3 regions of the Brevibacillus sp. FSL K6-6036 genome follow, and region 1 is predicted to be linked to each of the others. Evidence: riboswitches for the same ligand, from Rfam matches in the RefSeq annotation. Region 1 holds a riboswitch; each other region holds the start of a gene.
What was found. A riboswitch is a leader RNA that binds a small molecule or an ion and turns the genes downstream of it on or off. The one in region 1 is predicted to bind cyclic di-AMP.
Positions count from the first base shown of each region.

Region 2: another riboswitch for cyclic di-AMP. It lies ahead of NST37_RS13390 (CAP domain-containing protein); the one in region 1 lies ahead of NST37_RS05210 (C40 family peptidase).
Region 3: another riboswitch for cyclic di-AMP. It lies ahead of NST37_RS19465 (betaine/proline/choline family ABC transporter ATP-binding protein); the one in region 1 lies ahead of NST37_RS05210 (C40 family peptidase).

Region 1 is NZ_CP150173.1:1,006,030-1,011,072, forward strand. Features, by position in the region: gene NST37_RS05200 (HAMP domain-containing sensor histidine kinase) at 1-481, opposite strand, end outside; gene NST37_RS05205 (response regulator transcription factor) at 482-1,201, opposite strand; partial or broken gene NST37_RS05210 (C40 family peptidase) at 1,564-2,091, opposite strand; cyclic di-AMP (ydaO/yuaA leader) riboswitch at 2,097-2,235, opposite strand; gene NST37_RS05215 (membrane protein) at 2,614-3,024, shown strand; gene NST37_RS05220 (PspA/IM30 family protein) at 3,112-3,807, shown strand; gene NST37_RS05225 (rRNA adenine N-6-methyltransferase family protein) at 3,898-4,461, shown strand; gene liaF (cell wall-active antibiotics response protein LiaF) at 4,492-5,043, shown strand, end outside.
Region 2 is NZ_CP150173.1:2,673,618-2,678,660, reverse strand. Features, by position in the region: gene NST37_RS13400 (TetR/AcrR family transcriptional regulator) at 1-131, opposite strand, end outside; gene NST37_RS13395 (glucose 1-dehydrogenase) at 346-1,095, shown strand; gene NST37_RS13390 (CAP domain-containing protein) at 1,260-1,952, opposite strand; cyclic di-AMP (ydaO/yuaA leader) riboswitch at 1,960-2,115, opposite strand; gene NST37_RS13385 (RidA family protein) at 2,391-2,864, shown strand; gene ilvA (threonine ammonia-lyase) at 2,869-3,846, shown strand; gene NST37_RS13375 (amidohydrolase family protein) at 3,863-5,043, shown strand, end outside.
Region 3 is NZ_CP150173.1:3,910,439-3,915,481, reverse strand. Features, by position in the region: gene NST37_RS19470 (hypothetical protein) at 1-1,088, opposite strand, end outside; cyclic di-AMP (ydaO/yuaA leader) riboswitch at 1,259-1,402, shown strand; gene NST37_RS19465 (betaine/proline/choline family ABC transporter ATP-binding protein) at 1,558-2,700, shown strand; gene NST37_RS19460 (ABC transporter permease) at 2,697-3,347, shown strand; gene NST37_RS19455 (glycine betaine ABC transporter substrate-binding protein) at 3,445-4,356, shown strand.

The sequences.
Region 1 (5,043 bases):
AGATGTACCAGAGCATCATGCTGACCCCTTTTGTTGCCATAATATCGGAGTCATCTGTGTAGAAGTAGATGATGGTTTCGCCTTTTTTCGGCGGTTCGTGTTGAAAATGGTATTCCGCCACAACCTTCAGATCGGTATTTTCCTTTTTTATTTTCCTCGGCGGATTTTTCAAATTGTATGCCTGGGATGTCTTGATGAAGATCGTGTTGCCGTTGGCGTCCTTAACTAACATTTTGTATACCAAATCCTCCGGCAACTGCTTTTCCAACTCGCTGCGGTCTGTCGGGTCCTTGAAATTGCTGGCGCTGAGCAGCTGATTGACGCGAACCTTTTCAGCCGTTTCCTTTTCATAGCGATATTGATTGTGGCGATCCGTTTTCAGTTGAACGACAATAATATCCTCGAAGACAAACTTGAAAACGAACAGGTTCAGCGCAATCAGTGCGAAGAACGAGAGGAACAGCTTGTTGCGGATGCTCATCTACACCTTCTCCCCGATGAAAACGTAACCCGTCCCCCACTGCGTTTTGATGTACTGCCGCTCCCGTTCCAGCTTTTCCCGCAAATTTTTGATATGAACCGTCACAGTATTGAGGGAGCCGTAGCCGTATCCCCATACCCGGTCGTAAATTTGTTCGCGGGTAAACACAATGCCGGCATTTTCGGCCAGAAAGGTGAGCAACTGAAATTCTTTGGTGGAAAGGTCAATTTTTTCTTCATTTACATACACCGAGTACGTTTCCTTGTGGATTTCCAGTCCTTTAAATTTCAAAACGGTAATGGAGGAGCCGGATGGGTCCTTTTCGCTGTGCTCTTCGGTATGCTTGCGAATCCGCTCGTACCTTCTCAGATGCGCCCGGATGCGGGCGAGCAGCTCTTCCGTGTCGAATGGCTTCGTGATATAGTCATCGGCGCCGATTTCAAAACCGACGACTTTGTCGACCGCTTTTCCTTTCGCACTGAGAAACAGGATCGGCAGGTCCGATTCGCGGCGAATTTGCGAGCACAGCTCATAGCCGCTCATATTCGGCATCATGATGTCCAAAAGAATCAAATTGGGCTTCAAGCCTTGCTTCAACAAAGTAAGGGCATGCTCCCCGCTCTCTGAAGAAGTGACCTCATACCCTTCGTTTTCCAAAATATCTTCAAGAAGCTCTATGATTTCCTGATTGTCGTCTACAAGCAAAATATGGTCTTTCACAGGTACTCCCCCAGTAACCTCAAATCTCCTGAATATTTGTATTCTCTCCTATCATAACACGGTTTGACTGGTGAAGGACAAAGAAACCAAACGTTACCAGCGTGTTCCGGCAGGAAAAAGGACATATAATGAAGAATAGCGGGTGTTACTTCCTATTGACACCAGGTGCTAAATTTCGTCAGAAAAAGCCAGAGACCTAACGTCCCTGGCTTTCATTTTTGTGCTTGCACTTACTTGCTAGGCTGCGCTTCCGGCTGTTGTTCCGGCTGTGGCACTGTATGTGTCTCAACTGGTGTCTCAGCTGCAGCTGCTGCCTGCTGCCCAGGCTGTTGCTCTGGTTGAGCTGCCTCGGGCGCTTTCGCTTGTTGTTCTGGTTGTGCTTCAGGCAAGGAAGCCGCTTGTACCGCTTTCTTGGCTGGAGGAGTGTCGGTGGCTTTCGCCTGGAGTGCCGGAGCAGCGATTCGCTTGGCTCCTACATAGCGTTTGCTCCAGTAGTAGGGGTCGCTCAATTTGGTATTGACGACGCCTCTGCCAGATTCCGAGTGCACAAACGTGTCATTGCCGATGTAGATTCCTACGTGGGAAATGCTTCTTCCATTCGTCTTGAAGAAGACGAGGTCGCCGGGCTGCAAATCTTTGCGGCTAACCGGTTGGCCGACTTGATACTGAGAAGAAGAATTGTGAGGCAAATCTACACCTAGCGCATCAAACACATAGCGTGTAAAACCGGAGCAGTCAAAGCCTTTTTTCGTGGTTCCGGAAGACTTGTAAGGGACACCGTACAGATCATTGACGACAGTCATCAGGGGGGTTCCCTCCTGAGCATGCGCCGCACCGGTACCCATTGCAAGCAATCCGGCAATAAGCAAAGAAACTACTGTCTTGCGCAAAAGATACTGCTCCTCTCCTGAGCCTACGAGGTTAGCTGAAGGGTTCGGTCGAAAGGAATGCCCTAGACTGCGAGAGCGCAGCCATTCACCCCAAAGATAGTGGGTCCCCCGTTTCCGCATAGCGGAACTCGGCTATTTTTCGATATTTTTTTACACGCACCTCCACACAATTCAACACTTGTCCCACTTTTCCTTTTTCTACCCTTGTTTGTTCACGATTTCGTCACAATATTTTGTCATAAGCTGTAACGTTTCGTCAGTACCGTGCAAACGACATTTTTCTTCTATATGTAATGGAAACCATGTGTCGGACTTTTCTTCTCCATGACGGCTCGCCCTGCGCCGGAAAAGGGCTGAATCCAATCAAGAGGGATCCTTGTCCGATTGGGGGACGACACTTTATCCGTCCAGGGACGGAGGCAAAAACCAACCGCTCGCCCGTTATGTCGAACACTCGCCCCGTCTAGAATAAAGGCATAAGGTTGACACACCAACAAATAGTCGATTGGAGGGAAGCATTTCATGAGTGAGCGGTCTGGCAAGGTGCTCCTTGGACTCGCATTGCTGCTGACCGGAGGGTTTGTCTTATTGGACCAACTCGGTATCGATGGCGGCGATTTCCTCGGTGTGCTGATCCCCGGGCTGATCATGTTATACGGAGCCCGTAAAGTGATTGGCAGCTCCGGTTCCCGCTTCTGGGGGATACTGGTCTTTCTGTTCGGGCTGTTAATGTTGATCGGCAAGCTGCATTTACTGTTCAATGTCGTACTGGCTATCGGAGTGATTTACCTCGGGTACCGCTTTATCCGCCGCAGTGACAAGACGCATGATTCCATGCCGACAGCATGGGAGCGGCAGTGGGCACGGCAGGTATTGAAAGAGGATGCTCTGGACGGCTGGGAGCACAGAATGGCCAAGAAGCAACAACCTTGATATCGATGACAAGTGATGAAACAAACCTGAAAAGTGCAAGGTACATGACAATCAAATTTCTTGTGATATGATAAGGAGGACTAAAAAATGGGTATTTTTAAACGACTGCGTGACTTGACGGTGGCTTCTGTGAATGACGCTTTGGATTCGATGGAAGATCCGGTGGTTATGCTCAATCAGTACATGCGTGACATGGAAGTGGAGATCGGACAAGTGGAAGTGGCAGTAGCGAAGCAAGTGGCCCTGGAGAAGAAATTCCACCAGCAATGGGAAGAGGCAGTGGCGCTTGCGGAAAAACGCGATCGTCAGGTGAAGCTGGCGCTGACCGAAGGAGAAGACCTGCTCGCGCGCCGGGCTTTGGCCGACAAGAAGCAATACGAGCTGCGTGCCCAGGAATACGAAGCCCTTTATCTGACAGCATCGGAAGCCGCTCAGCAAATGCGCGAGAAGCTGGCCGAGCTGAAAGAAGAATTTTATAAAATGAGAGCGAAAAAATTCACTCTGATGGCAAGAGCGCAAGTAGCGAAAACGCAAAAGCAAGTGAACCATGCAATTGTCGGCATGGGCAATCAATCTGCCGGCAAAGGCTTTTCCCGGATGGAAGAAAAAGTGCTGCGGATGGAAGCGGAAGCCAATCTGAGCGGCCAGTGGCGCCAGACCAGCGCTGGTTTGGAGCAATCTCTCGAGTCCCTTGAAAAGAATGATCTGGATGAGGAGCTGGCCCAAATCAAAGCGTCTTTGCAAAGCAAAAAGGATGCCGAGCCTGCGAAAGTTCAGGAGTAACGACAGGAATCAGGCATCTCGTGTAGAATAGGAAGTGGCAACCAGGCAGCCTGTCCAAGCAGGCTGCTTTTCCCCTAGGAGGTTCTATCCTTGGCAGACTTTATGGTCTTTTTACGTCGATTTTTTGCGGAGCCAGGACGTGTAGGAAGCATCATTCCCAGCTCTCGTTTTTTATGCGAAAAGATGCTGTGCAGCGTGGACTGGAATCAGTCTGACGTGATTATAGAACTGGGGCCTGGAACAGGCGCCTTTACGGAAAGCATTCTAAAGAAAAAAAGGCTCGATACCAAATACATTTTGGTGGAGAGAGATCCGTTGTTTCGGGAAATGCTGACTCGCCGATTTCCCGGCATCACGATGTGGGATGAGGCACTGAAGCTGCAAGAGTACATGAGTAAGGCCGGGATTGGCAAGGCTGATGCCATTATCTCCGGACTTCCGTTTGCCAACTTTCCCGCGGAATTGCGGACGGGGATCTTGGATGAAGTCCAGTCTGCCCTTGCTCCGGGTGGCCTGTTCATCACGTTTCAATACTCCCTCCAACTGAAAGCTGAGCTGCAGACGCGCTTTCAGCGGGTAGAAACCACATTTACGCCGTTGAATATTCCGCCTGCGTTTATTTATACTTGCCGTGACGGAAGTGTAGGAAATTAGCCGACATGGGGCGTAAGAGAGGAGACCTTTGTGAAATTGTCCCGCTTACAAAAAATGACGGTCGGTGTCTTGATCATTTTGACAGGAATTGGCCTTTTTCTTGACAGCTTGCATATAATCACGTTTGGCCTCTTTGATTTGTGGCCGATGGTTCTCGTGTATTTCGGCGTACAGATGTGGGGAAATCACAAGCGTGTTCGGGGAGGCCTGCTGGCCGGGCTCGGCATCATGATTGCTTTGGACATGTGGCTTCATATCGGCATGGATGATCTGTTCCAGCTTGTAATCCCGCTTTTGTTCATTTACTTTGGATTTCGGCTGATCCGTGGGCGTTCGGCTGACAAAGGAATCCGGCCGACAATACCGGAGGCTGCCGAAGCAGCCGATGCTGATCCGAATTTTGCTTCAGCGGAAGATACGGCAACAGGCAAACAATCAGGGCATTGGAGACAGAAAGCGGGATACCGCAATCCATTTGGAACGGAAAGAAGCAGATGGACTGCTTCATCCGCGGGCCCTGGCAGCATTTTGTCGCCCAAAGATTCCCGCAGTTCGCTGATCGGTGATTTTCACTTGACATCC
Region 2 (5,043 bases), 1.7 Mb from region 1:
AAAGTGGCACGCTCGGTAATGTCCTGTACGGTGATGGCCTCATACCCTTTTTCCTGTATGAGCGAGGTAAACGCGTCCTGAAGGAGCTGGCGTGTCCTCCTGACCCGCGGATCAATCTTCTTCGGTTTCATCGACATTCTTCCCATCCTTGTTGAACTTTTTCTATGTGATCCACACAACGTTGATCTTCTGTTGATTTATCGTCACTTCGGCGTTTTGTGTTGTTTGCCCATATAAGAAGGGCATTGATATAATTATTTACGACACAGTGTCGATAAAACAACTAGTTGTTTAAAATTTTTTTGAATTTCTTTTTCAGAAATGAAAAAGCGGGAGGATACGACTATGGGTCGTCTAACAGGAAAAGTCGCCATCATTACAGGTGCGGCAAGCGGTATGGGGGCACAAACAGCTCGTCTGTTTGCCCAGGAAGGCGCGAAAGTAATCGCGACGGACATGTCCGAAGACAAGCTGCAAGAAGTGGTGAATGAAATCAAGGCGGACGGCGGGGAAGCCATCGGGGTCAAACACAACGTCGTTTCCGAGGACGAATGGAAAAACGTCATCGCACAAGGTCTGGAGGCATTTGGCAACATTCACGTCCTGGTAAACAATGCGGGTATCAGTACAGATGCTACGATTGAGCAATTTACGATGGAAAACTGGAACAAGGTGATGGATGTAAACCTGACCGGCTGCGTGCTGGGAATGACGCTGGTTTACCCTGAGATGAAAAAGGCTGGAAGCGGTTCCATCATCAACATTTCGTCTACCGCAGGACTAGTTGCTCTGAACTTTACGAATGGTTACACCGCTTCCAAAGGGGCGTTGAGAGCTCTTACGAAAGCAGCAGCTGTCGAATGCGCGAAGGATTCCGTCCGCGTGAACTCCATTCACCCGGGCATTATCGAAACACCAATGACGCAAATGATCACGGCTCCAGAGGTTCGGGGCATTTTTCAGGCGCAAACGCCGCTGCCTCGTCTCGGCAAACCCGAGGATATCGCTTATGGTGCACTTTATCTCGCTTCGGACGAGTCTTCGTTTGTGAGCGGCCTTGAAATGGTCATCGACGGCGGCTGGTGCGCTCGTTAATGAGCCTCTGATCCGGGTGTCGCCATTTTCTCCTTTGATCACAAAAGCCTAGATCGATACCATGCCCACCAGCTTCAGGTGGGCTTTTTTTGCAAGCAGGGAAAAAACCGAAAAAACCGAGTCACTCTGTTGAGCAACTCGGTTCTTCTCTGCAGCCATCAAGGTTATCCGGTAAATTCTTGTACCCAGTAACCATTTTGGTAGCCTACGCCGATTTTCGTGAAATTCGGGTTCATGATGTTTTTGCGGTGACCGTCACTGTTCATCCATTGCTGCATCACTTCTTCAGCGCTGCGCTGACCCATGGCGATGTTTTCGCCGGCAGTCATGTACGATACGCCAAAGCGCTTCATCATGTCAAATGGAGAACCGTAGGTAGGGCTGTTGTGATCAAAGTAGTTGTTTTGATCCATGTCAGCCGCTTTTGCCAATGCTACCTTTTCCAATGCAGCATCGTAAGCAAGCGGAGCCAGACCAGCTTTTGCACGCTCTTGGTTTACCAGATTTGCCACTTCGCGAGCAAACTGGGAGGAAGCGTTGACAGTGTTGCTTGCCGGAGCTTTAGCCGGTTGTTGAACTGGCTTTTGTACCGGCTGCTGAACCGGTTTTTGTACCGGCTGTTGCATCGGAAGCTCTACCCATTGCATAGAGTTGGATGGAAATGCCCAGTTCCATTGGTTCCATTGGTTCGATGGTTGGGATTGTTGCGAAGGTTGGGAATTCATGAAATATGGGAGCCATTGCCCTTGATTAACAACATTTTTTACCGGGCATGTGGCAGCAAATGCTGAAGTGGACATCGAAGTAACAGCCAATCCCAAAGCAATAGCGATGATAGACTTGCCGAATGGTTTCATGTTCTCATCGTCTCCTTTTCTTCGCCTACGAGGTTAGTTGTCGGGTTCGGGCTGAGGATACAACCCTTCACAAGCGTGATTCACCCCAATGCAGAGTGGCTAACTCTACAAAAAGAAGTCCCCCGCACTTCCACTTCTTTGGAAGTTTCGGCTTGTTTGTTTGGCTTAACTAGGATAACAAATAGACTTGAGAGAATGGAACCTGTAAATAATGGCAGACCTTGTTGACGCTTGTTCAGAAAAGGAAATACCGCCGTGTATTTGTGGCATGATTTCCATGACAGGCGGCTGGAGGATTCAGCGGACGGGTGCATGTTGTTGATTTTTTTCTAAAAAATTTGTCGATATCAAAAAAATTGTATCATTTTATTCCGGGATCGTGATAGAATGAGAATATCGAGTGTTGATTAGAATTTTCAGAAAAGCGTGGTGGTACTTTTGTCATTTGTGGAAAAGAGACTTGAAGAGCTGGGGGTAAGTCTGCCCCCGAACCAACCGCCTTTGGCAACCTACGTATCCTGCGTGCGTTCGGGCTGCCTGGTTTTTACCTCAGGAGCCGGCTGCTTTGTCGATGGGAAACCGCTCTATACGGGCAGGCTGGGCAGGGAGCTTACTGTAGAACAAGGATATGAGGCGGCACAGATTACTGTCCTCAACCTGCTCAGCATGATCAAAGCGGAGATTGGCAATCTTGATAAGATTGAGCGGATTGTGAAAGTACTCGGACTGGTGAGCAGCGCAGACGATTTTTACGACCAGCCCCAGGTTATGAACGGGGCTTCCGATCTGCTGGTGAACGTTTTTGGCGACAGGGGGAAGCATGCCCGCTCTGCCTTGGGCACATCCGTTCTGCCCATGAATCTGCCTGTGGAGATTGAAATGGTCGTAGAAATCAGGGAAGAGGAGAGATAAACGCATGTTCGTTACATTGGAGCAAATCAGGCAAGCCAGGGCCAATCTCGCGGGTGTCATCTTGCCGACACCTATGCAGTATTCGCGCACTTTCAGCGAATGGTCAGGCAATACCATCTACGTAAAATGCGAGAATCTGCAAAAGACAGGGGCGTTCAAAATCCGCGGCGCGTACAACAAGATCGTGAGCCTGACAGACGAGGAAAAAAGACGGGGTGTCGTGGCCTTTTCTGCAGGCAATCACGGCGCAGGCACTGCCTACGCTGCCCAGATCCAAGGGATTGCAGCTACAGTGGTCATGCCGACCAATCCTGTACCGAGCAAGCAAAATGCGATCCTTCATTACGGCGCCAAAGTAGTAGATGGAGGGAGCACCTCCATTACCATGTATGAAAAAGCGCTGGAGCTTCACCAAAGCGAAGGTCTTGTACTGATCCATCCGTTTGAAGACATGCATATTATCGCAGGGCAAGGCACGATCGGCCTGGAGATTTTGGAAGAGCTTCCCGACGTTGACGTGGTCATCGTTCCGGTCAGCGGGGGAGGGTTGATATCGGGCGTGGCGGCTGCTTTGAAGGAGACAAAGCCGGCCGTGCGCGTGATCGGCGTGAATAGCGAGGGGGCCATGGCGATGTATGAATCGCTTCGGCACGGCTGCCCGTTTGAAGTGGAAAAGGTGGATACGATCGCGGATGGATTGATGGCCAAAAAGCCGGGAAAGATCACGTATGCACACACGACAAGATACGTCGACGAGATGGTATTGGTCTCCGAGGAAGAGATTGCAAGGACGGTGGTGAGCCTTGCGGAACGGGCCAAGATGGTAGTAGAGCCGTCCGGTGCGGCCGCTTTGGCAGCAATGATTCACCATCGGACTGCACTCAAGGGAAAAAAGGTAGTCGTGCTGGCTTCAGGCGGCAATGTAAACATGAAGCTGCTCGCTGAGCTGGTCGAAAAGTACACGCAACAAATCCCAGTATAAACAGGGTGGTGCTGACGTGAGGCGAAAAATATACAATGTAAGAATAATCGACGTTGTACATTTGCGGCAGATTGAAAGAGGAACGGTTGTCTTTGACGAATCCGGAATATTGCATGTCTCTGAGGCAGGCAATGCGGAAGTGGCAGACTGGGAGTTCGACGGAACGGGAATGACGCTTTTGCCCGGCTTGATCGACTGCCATGTGCATTTGGGCATGGACGCTTCACCTGATCCCTTCAGGCAAATCAGACTGGATTCCGCAGCGGACACGGCGTTTCGGGCTCATCAGCAAGGAAAACAGTTTCTCGAGGCTGGCATCACGACAGTACGGAATGTGGGTACACGATACAATGTAGATATTTCCTATCGAAATGCGGTTGAGCGAGGCTTTGTCGAGGGGCCGCGCGTCTACGCATCCGGCCAGCCCATCGTCATGACTGGCGGGCACTGCCATCCAATGGCGATTGAGGCTGATGGGGTTGACGAGGTGAGAAAGGCCGCCCGAAGCCAACTGAAAGCGGGAGCAGATCTCTTGAAGCTGATGGCCACGGGCGGTGTCCTAACAAAAGGAACAGAGCCGGGCTCCACGCAGCTTTCAGAGGCAGAGCTGCGCTGCGCTTGCGAGGAAGCTTCTCATGCCGGAAAAACAACTGCAGCTCATGCGATTGGTTTGGAAGGAATCAAAAACGCCATTCGTGCAGGCGTTACGACGGTCGAACACGGAACGGTACTCGATGACGAGGCCGTCCAATTGATGATCGAAAACGGAACGTTTCTGGTTCCGACCCTGATTGCTGCGACGCTGATCCTGCGCCAGCCGTCTGAGAGCGGAGTGCCTGAGGAGTTTGTCCGCAAGGCAGAGCCGTTTGTCCAGATCCATCGGGAAAGCTTCCGCAAAGCGCTTCGGCACGGAGTGAAGATTGCTGCAGGCACAGACGCCGGTACCCCTTTTAACATCCCAGGGTATTTGGCGGATGAATTGCAGCTCATGCACGAGGAAGGAATGCCAGCGATTGAGACGATTCGGGCCGCGACGCTGCAGGCAGCTGCATGCATGAAGCTGGAGGACAGAACGGGTTCCATTGAGGCAGGAAAATGGGCAGACCTGCTGCTTGTGGAGGGAAATCCGGTGGAAAACCTGCTTTCTCTCAAGCGAGTAAGGCAGGTGTATAAAGGGGGTAAGCTTTGCGTACACCA
Region 3 (5,043 bases), 2.3 Mb from region 1:
GCGAGGAACACCTTTGCCGAGGCGATTTTGGCTCCTTGATTCAGCACGATATTGTAGTTGCCAACCTCATTGCGCGGGATAAACGTATCTTGTCCTGCCGTTTCTACGGGCTTTCCTTTGGCGTCATAGCCTACCGCGAAAACGCCGATGCTCCTGCCGTCACCACCATTCTCCACGACGGCGGTCACCACCATTTTTCCATTCACTTGGGTATAGGCGGAACTGCTTAATTTGCCGGTTGGATTGGATAAGTCGGCGAGATATACCTTGACCCCGGAAATGGCGGCTCCATGATCGAGCATGATTTGGTAGCTGCCCACTTCGTTGCGGGGGATGAACGAGTCCTGACCTTTGGTTTCTACAGCTTTTCCTTTGGCATCATAGCCGACAGCAAAAACCCCGATGTTTCGGCCATCTCCGCCATTTTCCACGACAGCTGTCACCAGCGTTTTTCCGTTTACCTGCAAAAAGGCTTCACTGCTCAGCTTGCCGGTCGGGTTGGATAAGTCGGCGAGAAGGACGTTGACGTTTGCAATTTTTGCCCCCTGGTCCAGCAGAATCTGGTAGTTGCCCACTTCGTTGCGGGGGATGAAGGTGTCGAGGCCTTTTGTCTCGATCGCTTTTCCGTTTGCGTCGTATCCGATCGCGATGACCCCGATATTCCGGCCGTCACCGCCATTCTCCACAACGGCGGTCACCACCATTTTTCCATTTACAAGACTATAGGCGGAGCTGCTCAATTTGCCTGTCGGATTGGACAGATCAGCCGGGATCACCTCGACCTTGGCAATTTGGGCGCCTCGATCCATGACGATCTGGTATTTCCCAGTCTGGCCGCGAGGGATGAATACGTCTGCTCCTTTGGTTTCAATCGCTTTTCCATTGGCGTCATAGCCGACGGCGATGACCCCGATGCTGCGTCCATCGCCTGGATTTTTCAGGGAAGCAGAAACGACCAGCTTGCCGTTTTGCACGCTGGAGCTGTAATCTAGACTCTCAGCCGATGCCGTTGAATGCTGGGCGGGAGAGAAGAAGAAGACAAGAGCCAACAGCGCTGCTTGCCACGCCTGTTTCCACTGCTTGGTCATATAGAAGTCCTCCTTGCAAGAAAAAATATGGAATATTTAGATAGATTCGCAATAAGTTAGACAAATACCTACAAATTTTCACAAATAATTACTTTTGTTACCAATGACCTATGACATTCGGACCTCATATCCGGGAAGGCGAATTTGACTTGATGATCGAGTTCATGCATAATAGCCATAAGCTTAATTTCCGATTTGCATAATCGGAAAGCGGGGGAACCACTTTTTCCGGGGCGAATCGGCAGCATATCTGCCGTAGGGAACCATCTTTCCCGAGTCCGTCAGCTAACCTCGTCAGCCTCAAGATGGGTCAAAACAAGCATTCCGTGTCAGATCATTCCGACGTGGAAAACAATTCGGTTTTTTGACCCTATGCTTTTGCAGGGTCTTTTTGTATTTTTACAGGTACAGACCCTGCATTGGCGGGGTCTTTTTATTTTCAAAAATACAGCGAAAAGAGGGGATGCGAATGGCAAATGCGGTTGTCTTTGAACGCGTGCGCAAATCGTACGGCTCGACGACTGTGATCCCGAATCTCAATCTGGAGATTCCCGAGGGGAGCATCACAGTGCTGGTCGGGCCATCCGGCTGCGGCAAGACCACGACGATGAAGATGATCAACCGGTTGATTTCGCCAACATCGGGGACGATTACCGTCGGCGGAAGGAATTCGGCGGAGGTCGATCCGGTCGCGCTGAGGCGGAGCATCGGCTATGTGATTCAGCAGGTCGGCCTGTTTCCCCACCTGACAATCGCGGAAAATATTTCGCTGGTGCCACGGCTTCAGGGGGGAAAAGGGTCGATTGATCACAAAAAGGTCGATCGCCTGCTCCATATGGTCGGCCTGGCCCCCGACCGGTACCGGGACAGATACCCGTCCGAGCTCTCCGGAGGCCAGCAGCAGCGGGTAGGGGTAGCCCGGGCGCTGATGAGCGATCCGCCGATCATTCTGATGGATGAGCCTTTTTCGGCACTCGATCCGGTTACCCGGGAGCAGCTGCAGGATGAGCTGATCCGGCTGAACCAGGAGCTGAACAAAACAGTCGTTTTTGTCACCCACGACATGGATGAAGCGTTGAAAATCGCCGACCAGATCGTGGTCATGCAAAACGGGAATGTGATCCAGCAGGGGACGCCCGATCACATTTTGCGCCATCCGGCCAATGATTTTGTCCGGGAGTTCATCGGGGAAAAACGGCTGCAGTCCCACCTCGGGCAGCTTGTCCAGGATGTCATGGTCACGCAGCCGGTTACCGTCTCCCCGGGCCGAGGGCTGGCGGAGGCTGTACAGATCATGCACCGCAAGCGGGTAACCGGGCTGATCGTTGTCGACAAGCATGGGAAGTACTTGGGCATGGCGGATACGGCGGATATTCACAAGCGGTACCCGGATGAATCGCTGGCCATCCGCGATGTGATGCGGACAGACACCATGACGCTTTCACCCGACACCCCGCTCGCGGATGCCATCGGCTTCGTGCAGGAAGCGCCGTACGGGTACGTGCCGGTCGTCCGCCAAGACGGGACGTTGGCAGGCTTGTTGACAAGGGCCAGTCTGGTCGATGTGCTTGCACGGCCATACTTGGATCAGGAGAGGAGCGTGGCGCAATGAGTGAAGTGATTTCCGTAATGGCAGACCGCTGGCCGGATATTGTGCAGGCGAGCTGGGAGCATATCGTTCTGTCTGTCGTCGCGTTGTTCTGGGCGATTGTAGTTGCGGTGCCGACAGGCATTCTGCTGACCCGGTACCGGAAGCTTGCCGGTCCGGTGCTGGCCGTGATCTCGGTCTTCCAGACGATTCCCAGTCTGGCGCTGCTCGGATTTATGATTCCGCTGTTTGGCATCGGACCGATCCCGGCTGTCATCGCGATGGTCATTTACGCGCTTCTGCCCATCGTCCGCAATACGTACACCGGCATTTTGGACGTCGATTCCTCGCTGCTGGAAGCAGGGCGCGGCATGGGGATGACCAAAGGCCAGATGCTGCGGATCGTAGAGCTTCCACTGGCCCGCCCCGTCATATTTGCCGGGATTCGCACGGCTACGGTCATGACGATCGGAGTGGCGACGCTCGCGGCGTTTATCGGGGCAGGCGGCTTGGGCGACCTGATCCTTCGCGGGATTGCCATGGTGGACACGGGCATCATCCTGGCAGGTGCGGTGCCGGCTGCGCTGCTGGCGGTCTTGTTTGACCTGATTCTGGCCTGGGTAGATTGGCGAGTGACGCCAAAAGGATTGCGCATTCGCCACTCGCGTTAGGCCGCTTTATCCAAAAAGCTGATTTTTGAAGACTTGAACACATCAGGCTTTTTGGGGTTTTTCAAATAAACGGTTAATGATGAAAGGGGAGGATCTTGTGAGAGCAGGATGGCTGAGGAAAGTTGGAATGGGCGTGTTGGCATTGTCGATGATGGCTGTGACGGGCTGCTCGGTTCTGACCGGTACAAAAGCGTCTGATCAGGTGACTGTGGTGGGGAAAAATTTCACGGAACAAGATATATTGACGAATCTCGTAGGTATCATGCTGGAGAAAAATACGGACTTAAAAGTCGAGACAAAGCCGTTTTTAGGCGGGACCGATGTAGCTTTTAACGCCGTCAAAGGCGGCAGTGCAGACCTGTATGTAGAGTATACGGGAACGGGTCTGGTCAACATCATGGGACAGGAAGCGATGAAGGACCCTCAAGAGGTGTACGACAAGGTAAAGGCAGATTTTGCAGAGAAATACAAAATGGAATGGCTGGAGCCGATCGGGTTTAACAACACCTATGCCCTGGCGGTGACAAAAGAGACGGCCGATAAATATAAGCTGAAGACAATCTCTGATCTGATCCCGCATGCGCAACAGCTCACGTTCGGAACCGAACAGGAGTTTCTCGAGCGCTCGGACGGCTTGAAAGGCCTGGAAAAATCATACGGCCTGAAATTCAAAGGTACGAAATCAATGGACGCCGGTCTTAAATATAAAGCAATCAGCGAAGGGAACGTCGATATCATCGATGCCTTCTCGACAGACGGTCAGCTCGTGAAGCACGATTTGGTCATTTTGGAGGACGACAAGCATTTCTTCCCGCCGTACTTTGCCGCGCCGCTCGTCCGTCAGGAAACGCTGCAGAAGCATCCGCAGATCAAGGAAGTGCTGAGCAAGCTCGCCGGGAAGATTGACGACAAGCAAATGGCGGTGCTCAACGCGCAGGTGGATGTAGACAAGAAGAAGTCGCGGGATGTTGCGGAAGCTTGGCTGAAGGAGCAGGGGCTGATTCCTTAAAATGAGGAAGTCGGCATTGGCTAGATATAGTGTTGGTTAGAGATGGGTAGCCGGGAGCTGTTCTCCTGGCAGAATAAAATGAAGTAGACCCGGAGCAAAAAGGTTTTGAGTAAGCCGGTTTTCACCACATTGCGTGTGAAGCCGGCTATTTTTTTGTATGAGGCGAAAGCGCACTTCATTCGTAACCGTTTCAAAGGGGTTTTTCCAATAAACTGTAAACTGTATAGACTGTTATCGGGTTGAATAGACAGGATATTGCCCAAGCGATGGGATAAATGTCATTTTTTGTCCGCGATTATGGTATAATCAAAACCGGAACATACATTCTCAAAGAAGGAGGAATCGACTTGTTGATCTCTGTTGAATCGATCACTGTGATTCGAAGCGGCAAAGCTGCCATTTCTCGGCCATCCTCACACGGGCGAAGGCAGTTGTCATAGGAATACGCAGACGGCAGGGGCATTAGGCCGACATACGTCCAAACGCAAGGTTAGAGGAAGCTCATCTCTCGCTGGAGGGAGTGTTCATAGCTCTTTCGTAAATCGATTTTTTCGTTAGTCCGTAAATCCATATCGGGTGACTTGCAAGAAATCACACACGTCAGCTTCTGTTCAGCTCCGGAACGTTTCCATATACAATCCCCAACATAAACCCCACTCGATGTTTGCATAGGTAGAGTTGTTCGTC